DNA from 2 places in the Shewanella indica genome. Region 1 is predicted to be linked to the other one. Evidence: predicted binding sites of a transcription regulator. Region 1 holds the regulator's gene; the other holds the start of a gene.

Region 1 (4,435 bases):
CTGAGGTCATCAGGAATCGGACTTTACGATTGATGGGCAATACCAACGGCTTGTCGACTTCAAGCAGGTAGTGCTCGCCCTTGGCTTCCTGGCCTTCTATCTGGGACCTCGGCGTTGCCAATATGCTGAAGAAGTCGATGTCTTCGCCGAAATAGCTGTAGTGCCATTTCCATTGCGAGCCGGTGATCTTGACCGTCAGGTCGGCATCACTGGGATCCTCCATGGCAATCAGCGTCTTGGTTGCGGGGATTGCCATCAGGATAAGGATTAAGAAGGGGATAAGCGTCCAGGCAATTTCTACCTTGGTACTTTCATGGAATTGGGACGCGACTGCCCCTTTGGATTTTCTATGGTTGATCATGGCGTAGATCATCACGCCGAATACGACCAAACCTATGGCGCAGCAGATATAAAGAATGATCATGTGCAGGTGATACACCTTGCCACTGATCTCAGTTACCCCTTGAGTCATATTCAAGGGCATATCTGCCTGAGCACCTGGAGACAACAAGCTGACGCACAACAAGGTCAGCAAAACACACAGCCATTGCTTCACAAGACATCTCCTCTGTCAATTGCATTCGCAACTACAAAGAAGAGTCACACAGTAAGTCTTTGCTCTATGCAAACTCTTCAGTTCCCAAAAAAGCAACGATGACTTCAAAGTGCGGCGGCGGTTTCACTTAGATCTAGGTATACAGGTGGTAACCACTGTTGCACTTACCGCTGAATATACTCAGCATTTCCGGCGACGGCCTTACTCGCTATAAAGCGAAATGGGACGTTCAACCTACGACGAATTGCATGGAGATAACACAATCGTTGTTCTTACATTACTTGTAGATTAAATATTGATCAAGATCACGATATTTTCTAACTGTATGAAAGAAAAGCGTCTGTTAATCTAGAGGTGAATTCTGCGTGAGGGGCTGACCAGCGCGGCTTTGCGTCGATTTACAAGGAAAGGTATTGCACCCAAAAGGCACAGAATAAAGGCCATCCCAGGAATGGCCTTTATTCATACAATTAATGGATGGAGCGGGTAAGTTCGTTGAGGCGGTTATCCATCTCTTTCGCCTGCCGTCCTGTTTCCAGCACTATTCCCATGGCTCTGGCGTTACGGGCAACCAGCTGCAATCGACGGTTATCACGGGCATCCAGGCTGTTTATCCAACTGATCACTGCACTGGAGGTGCCGTTGGTCAAGGCTCTTTCCGTTGCCCACAGGGCTTCGATTTCATCCTTGGTGCGCACCAAGAGAACTCTATCCATTCTGACACCGGCCCTTGCTAAGGTTTCCTTGTAACCTATGTTGGCAGGGGCGTTAATCAAGACTATCCAGCGTCCCTGTTGACTCAATTGCGCCAATTGAGGGCAGAGGCGTAATAATTCCTGACGTCCCTGGCTATGGCTGGCCAAGCTGGAGATGCCGGTATGTTGCCAAGGCTGATTGCCGGCAATACTGGTGTCTGTCCACAGGCCTGGGTGTCTTGGGGCGTTGCCCGTCATTATGCTCATAGCCAGTCTCCATTGCGTATTATGCCTACCGCCAGTCCTTCAATGGTCAATGGCTGGAAAGTCAGGTCGACTTTGATTGGGGAGTAAGCCTCGTTCTCGGCATGTAGATAAACCACATTACCTTTCTTTTCAAAACGCTTCACTGTTACATCGTCTTCAACCCTGGCCACCACGACTTGACCGTTACGGGCTTCTTGTACCTTGTGAACCGCCAGGAGATCACCTTCGAGAATGCCTATGTTCTTCATGCTGTCGCCGCGTACCCGCAGTAGGAAGTCGGCGCAGGGATGGAACATGCCAGGGTCGACCTGGTAATACTGCTCAACATGCTCCTGTGCCAGTATGGGTTCCCCGGCAGCGACCTGGCCTATTAAGGGCAGACCTGCTTCTGACTCCGCTTGTTCATCATGTGACAAGCGAATACCACGAGAGGTGCCTGGCATGATCTCAATACAGCCTTTCTTTGCCAGTGCCTTGAGGTGTTCCTCTGCGGCATTGGCACTCTTGAAGCCTAACCGGGTAGCAATTTCAGCCCGGGTTGGCGGCATGCCGGTGTCGGCTATATTGCGTTTAATCAATTCCAGAATCTGTGCCTGGCGCGGTGTCAGTGGTCTCATGGTGATTCCTGTTTTTTCATACAGTACCTGTCAGTATATACAGTATTTTGATCAGCGCAAGTATTAACCAAAATTGAAACGTTTAGGGGAGGGTAAATGTTTTAACCTGTGGCAGATTTGGACAGTCAGGCTTACGAATTATGTGGAGTTCAAGGAATTTGCCAGAGGAGCTGCCGGGACCGGTTCGCACCTTCCCTAGCTAAGATTCAGGAAGTTCTGGTATTCTATTGGGCTATTGATTGTGGCTCAGACACTGAAAAACATGTCCAAACAAGATTCATTCTGGTTTAAATCACTTCGCTGGCTCCAAAGCAAGCTGGTGCATACCACTGTGGTGCCTCAGGATCCTTTCGCCGATTTGAACCTGGATCTCGCCAAGCCGATGGCCTACGTGATGAAGACGGAGTCTGTCAGTGATATCGCGGCGTTGGCGGAAGTCACCCGTAAGTTTGGTTTGCCTTGCCCTTATGAGACGCTCAAGGTTGATGATATTACCGTTCCCAGAGTCGTCTGCCTGGAAGGTGCAAAGCCCCTGTTCGGCAAGCGCAAGGGCAATAAACCTTTTCTCAGCTGTTTCACCTCTTTGCTTCATTTGCATCAGACCAATCCACAACTGGATATTCAATTGGTGCCGGTGAGTCTCTATTGGGGCCGAACTCCGGGTAAGGAAGATGACAGCATGCGCGCCGCCGTATTTGAGCGGGAAAACCCCACTTGGTTGCGCAAGTTTCTAATGATCTTGTTCCTGGGGCGAGACAACTTTGTGCAGTTTTCCAATGCGGTCTCGCTGCGGCTGATGGCCGATGAACATGGAACCGATAAAGCTATTGCCCATAAGTTGGCGCGAGTGGCCAGGGTACATTTCCGCCGTCAGCGTAAGGTGATGACCGGGCCATTACTGCCCAACCGTCAAGCGCTGTTTAATGAACTGTTGCGTTCAGAAACCCTTAAAAAGGCTATAAAAGAGGAAGCCGCAGCCAAGAAGATCCCCGAGGCCAGGGCCAGGGAAATGGCGGAGGAATATCTCGATGAGATTGCTGCCCACTATTCAGACAGCCTGGTGCGTATTGCCCAGCGGATCCTCACCTGGTTATGGAACAAGCTCTACAAGGGGATCAACATCAAGGGCGCCGAGCAGATACGCCAGCTGCATCATGATGGACATGAGATAGTTTATGTACCTTGCCATCGCAGTCATATGGATTATTTGCTGCTCTCCTATATTCTCTATTTTCAGGGTATGGTTCCGCCTCATATCGCCGCCGGTATCAACCTGAACTTCTGGCCTGCCGGGCCTATATTCCGCCGTGGTGGTGCCTTCTTTATCCGCCGCAGTTTCAACGGTAATAAACTCTATACTGCAGTGTTCCGTGAGTATCTGGATCAGCTGTTTGCCAAAGGCTATTCGGTTGAGTACTTCACCGAAGGTGGCCGCTCCCGTACCGGGCGGTTGTTGTCGCCCAAGACTGGGATGCTGGCGATGACGGTCAACTCTGTGTTGCGGGGTATTGAGCGACCAGTGACTTTGGTGCCTGTGTACCTGGGCTATGACCACGTTATGGAAGTGGCCACTTATCACAAAGAACTCAGCGGCAAGAAGAAGCAAAAAGAATCTGTCTGGCAAGTGGTTGGCGCCTTGCGTAAGTTGGGTAATTTTGGTCAGGGTTATGTAAACTTTGGTGAGCCCGTGACGCTGCAGAATTTCCTCAGTGAGGCGGCACCTAACTGGCGCGAAGAGGTGGCAGCCGATCCCGAGCAGAAACCCAGCTGGTTGACTCCGGCTGTCAATACTCTAGCCAATCGGGTGATGACTCATATCAACGATGCTGCTGCTGCCAGCGCAGTGACCCTCACCAGCTTGGTACTATTGTCCTCAGAGCAGAATGCGCTGGAACGAAACCAGTTGGAACGTCAGTTGGACTTGTATTTGGATCTGCTCAAGGAAGTGCCTTACACCCAGTACATCTCGGTGGCCGAAGGTGACGGTAAGCAATTGCTGCAACAAGGTCTGGAGCTGAATAAGTTTACGGTTCAGGAAGATGAACTGGGCGATATCATCTCAATCGACGAGTCGATTGCGGTAACCATGACTTACTATCGCAACAACATCATTCACCTATTTATGGTGCCTTCTTTGCTGGCCAGCTGCCTGGTGCGTCAAGAGCAGTGCTGCCGATCTCGGATGCAAGCGGTGCTTGAGGATTTCTATCCTTTGCTGCAGGCCGAGCTGTTTATGGGTAAGGCCGATGTCAGAGCCTATGCCGATCAACTGCTGGATCGTTTCATTGCCAAAGGTTTGG
Region 2 (4,435 bases), 1.1 Mb from region 1:
CAGTAGTGAAGATACCCGTGCCCGTATAGATCAGGATATATCGGCGCTGATCACCCTCAAGGCCAATGAAATCGGCAACTACTTCTACGCCAAGGGGCAGATTATTCACTCTGTCTTTGCTAACCCTGCCATCAATAACTGGTTTGCCAAATACCATAGCCGTGGCTTAGATCTCAGTCTTGATCCCGGCTATCAACAGCTGGTGGATTACTTTCACTTTTTCTCCGAGCAGGACAAGGAGATCAAGTCGGTGTTCTTCGGCTCGGCCAATACCTTCGAGTACTTTGATCTCAATGGCCGTTACGATGGCGATCCCGACTACTACACCAACAAACGTCCCTGGTGGCAGGAGGCGATAGACAAAAATGGTTTGTTTGTCGGCGACCCGGCTGTGGATGCTAACGACGGCTCAATCTCGGCCACAGTCAAGACAGTAGTCAAGGATGCCAATGGTCGCCTGATAGGCATAGGCGGTATGGATATTCTCATCGATACCATAGGTAAAAACCTGCTGGCGCCAATCAAATATCGGGGCGAAGGCCAGGCATTTTTGATGACGGAGCAGGGAAAACTGGTGTACTTCCCGGGTTTTAATCAAGCGTTCCCCGCCGGCTCTGATGCGGCCGTTATTGACAATCTCAGCGGTGACAATCAGGGCTTTAGTGAACTGAAACGTGAAATGCAAACCCGGGATGCCGGTATTGCCGAAGTCACTTATCAGGGAGAATTGCAGCGAGTGAGCTATATTGCCATTCGCGGTGATTATCCCAAAGTGCGCTGGTATTTGGGGTTTATGTTGCCTAATGAAGTGTTTCAGGCTCCTGTGAAGCAAAGCCTTTGGCAAACCAGCCTGGTCTCAGTGGGGATTATTTTACTGGTGGCGTTAACCGTTTTCCTGATGATGCTGCCTTTTCGGCGTAATCTCAATAGCCTGCTGCACACCATGGAAGATATCGCCGAGGGTGAGGGCGACTTGTCACGCCGCATTGAAATCAACCGCACCGATGAACTTGGGCGTCTTGGCGCAGCATTCAACCGTTTTGCCGCCAAGGTGCAGAGTCTGTTGCTGGAAACCCGTGAGCTCAGTGGTCGGGTGGATAATGGGGTTGCCGCCGCGGCTGAGGTGTGTGACAACGCACTGGCCTCTGTCAGCGCCCAGAAACAGGAAATTGCCTCAGTGGCCACTGCCGCTACCGAAATGGCCCACACAAGCCAGGAGATGGCGACCAGCGCCCAACGAGCCGCCGAGTTTGCCGAGACGGCACTGTTGCAGTCAAGAAACGGCGCAGATGTGGTGCAGCAGGCCAGTCAGGGAATGCACTCACTTTCCACACAGGTTAACCAAGCCGCCGGGGTTATTCGGGCGCTCAGAAGCAGCTCAGAGGAGATAGGCGAGGTGCTCAGTGTGATCCGCGCCATTGCCGAGCAAACCAATCTGCTGGCACTCAATGCTGCCATTGAAGCGGCCCGCGCCGGGGAGCAGGGAAGGGGCTTTGCGGTTGTTGCCGATGAGGTGCGCACCCTGGCATCCCGCACCCAGGACTCGACTACCAATATTCAGGGCATTATCCAGACTCTGCAGCAACAGGCACAGCAAGCCGAACAGGTGATGGAAGCCGGAGTCAGGGAGGCCAACCAGGGCCAAAGCCTGACACTGGAGGTTGAGCGAGCATTGACAGAAATCACCGCGGCAGTGGATGCCATCCAGTTGCAAACCATGGAGATCACCGCGGCGATAGGCCAGCAGGCTGTGGTGGCCGAAGAAGTGGCCTGCAACATTGAAAATGTTCGTGGCCGCTCCGATGAATCCCTGAGCGCCAGCGAAGAATTGTCACAAAAGATGCGGGCATTCCAACAGTTGGCCACGGCTCTGGGGCGTAACATAGGTCAGTTCCGCATCGATTAAGACGAGCTTCAAATCCATAAAGGAGAGCCCAGGATCTCCTTTTTTGCTCCCGATTGAAATATCTTTACGTTATCCCAGCTTGTTAACTGTGTTTATATACAGTACTCTGTTTATATCCGGCTCGACCGAGCCCTTTGAGATCCGGAAAGCAAGCTTGAGAAAGATCATACATATCGACATGGACTGCTATTTTGCCGCGGTGGAGATGCGTGATTTTCCAGAATATCGTGGCCGACCTTTGGCCGTAGGCGGCAGTAGTGACAGACGCGGGGTGATAAGCACTTGTAATTATGAGGCGCGTAAATTTGGCGTTCGTTCTGCCATGGCCTCGGCCTATGCGTTAAAGCTTTGCCCGGATCTGCTGCTGATCCCCGGGCGCATGTCTGTCTATAAGGAAGTCTCGGCAGAGATCCGGGCCATCTTCGCCCGCTATACCTCACTGATTGAACCTCTGTCGCTGGATGAAGCCTATCTGGATGTATCCGATAGCTCGTTATACCAAGGTTCGGCCACCCTAATTGCCGAGGCTATTCGCGCCGATATCCTGGCGGAAACCGGCCTTACGGCTTCTGCGGGTATCGCTCCGGTCAAGTTTCTCGCCAAGGTGGCCTCAGATCTCAATAAGCCCAACGGCCAGTATGTGGTCACGCCACAGGCGCTGCCTGAGTTTGTAAAAAAACTGCCGCTTATCAAGATCCCCGGAGTCGGTAAGGTCACCGCTCAGAAACTGGCCGAAATGGGGCTGCATACCTGTGCGGATGTACAGAAGGTGCCTTTGGCCATATTGCAACAGAGGTTTGGAAAGTTTGGAAGCTTACTTTATGAAAGGGCTCAGGGGATAGACGAGCGTGAACTGACCATCAACCGAGAGCGTAAATCGGTCGGGGTAGAGACCACGCTGGCAGAGGATATCCATACCCTGGCTCAGTGTCGTCAGGTAATGCCACAGTTGGTGCAGGAGTTGGCCCGCCGTTTGGAGCGCGGAGCCAAAGACAGGCAAATTCAAAAGCTGGTGGTCAAACTCAAGTTCAGTGACTTTAAACAGACCACTATAGAAACCCGCTCGAGAGAGTTATCTGTGCGTCTGCTGGATGACTTGCTGACCCAGGCATTGCAAAGAGCCAACGGCCGTGGCATCCGCCTGCTGGGGGTCGCTGTCGGCCTGGTTAGCCAGGATGACAGCCACTCATCGGCAGAGGAAACTCTACAGCAGTTGGATTTGGCTTTCTAAATTGACAGTTTGGATTAGTTTACAGAAATTCAATCGGCTATCGGTTCTTGGGGTAACGGATTGTGAGGCTAAAAAGCTCCTTCTACGGCATTACCTTTATGTGCCAGTTTACCCGACGCTTACTGTATGAGGCGGTTCCTGGGTATTGGGCCATCATCATAGGGCCATCATCATAGGGCCATCATCAATTTCCAACATTAGACGAGTTGCACAGATAAGGCCGAGAATCTTCGTTGCCCTTAAATAATGGCTTAATATGGCGTATCACACTACCTTCATTTTCGGTGCCTTGGGTTTCAGCACTTTCTGTATCAAGAGGGCTGACAGGATAAGTCCCATACCGACCAGAGTCGCCAGAGTGATGGCTTCTTTCAATATCAGCGCAATAAACACCATGGACATGAGTGGCGTCAGAAACACCAGATTGGTGATGCTGGCTGCCCGCTCTGTGGTTCTCAGTGCCATTAGCCAGAGCACAAAGGTGACGCCCATCTCAAATAGCCCCACATAGACACCGGCTCCCAGCGCTTGCCAATGCAAAGAGGGCAGACTTTCTGTTGTCAGCAGGGTGATGGTTATCAGCGGTAGACTCACCAAAAAACTCAGCAATAGGCTGACAATGGCATCGCCCTTGTCTTTGGTGTTGATGATCCAATATAGGCACCATAGCAGGGTACTGGAGAGTGCCAGCAGAATACCGAAGGGGTTTTCAAAGTCCATCGATAACAGATTACCGCCGGTGGCTATCACCAGTACTCCAAAGTAGCCGGTGATGGCCGCCAGCATGTCGCTGAGTTGCAGCTTTTGCTGCAACATGGGGGCGGCAAGCAGTGGCAACAGTACCGCCCAGGTGTAGTTCAGCGACAGCGCCTGCTGCGCCGGCAAGAGATCATAGGCTTTGAACAGTACCAGATAATATAGAAATGGATTCAGTATTCCGGTTTGCAGATAAAACCAGGGCCGGGCGCGAAACTGCTGCTTTAATAATGTGAGTTTCCCCTGCCAGGCAAGAATAAGCCCCAGACAGATGGATGAAGTGATAACGGCAATAAACACCAGTTGCAACGGCGAGAAAAAGCCGAGGGCGATTTTAAAGGCGGTCGCAACAGTGGACCAGAGGAATACGGCGGCCATTCCGTAGATCAGGGCCAGCTGGGATTTTTTCACTTTAGAGGTCTCTGTTTCTACTCTTGTTTTATGGCTGGTTCTGCCACGGTCGCAATCGACACTATTTTATTCAGTACTGCTAAACAAAAAAAGATCTCCGGCACCGACGATGCGTAAAAAGATTGTACAAA

The links. Region 1 encodes LexA, which represses DNA repair genes until DNA is damaged. Its sites were predicted from a motif close to TACTGTATNNNNATACAGTA; they were not measured.
Region 2: a site for LexA is predicted at 1,991-2,010, ahead of dinB (DNA polymerase IV). Genes of this name have one in related genera too.

Annotation. Positions count from the first base shown of each region.
Region 1 covers NZ_JAWXXR010000001.1:1,446,690-1,451,124, reverse strand. Annotated here, with positions in the region: partial or broken gene coxB (cytochrome c oxidase subunit II) at 1-556, opposite strand, end outside; gene SIL79_RS06745 (cell division inhibitor SulA) at 1,027-1,518, opposite strand; gene lexA (transcriptional repressor LexA) at 1,515-2,135, opposite strand; gene plsB (glycerol-3-phosphate 1-O-acyltransferase PlsB) at 2,398-4,435, shown strand, end outside.
Region 2 covers NZ_JAWXXR010000001.1:2,523,182-2,527,616, forward strand. Annotated here, with positions in the region: gene SIL79_RS11425 (methyl-accepting chemotaxis protein) at 1-1,906, shown strand, start outside; gene dinB (DNA polymerase IV) at 2,061-3,137, shown strand; gene SIL79_RS11435 (DMT family transporter) at 3,402-4,304, opposite strand.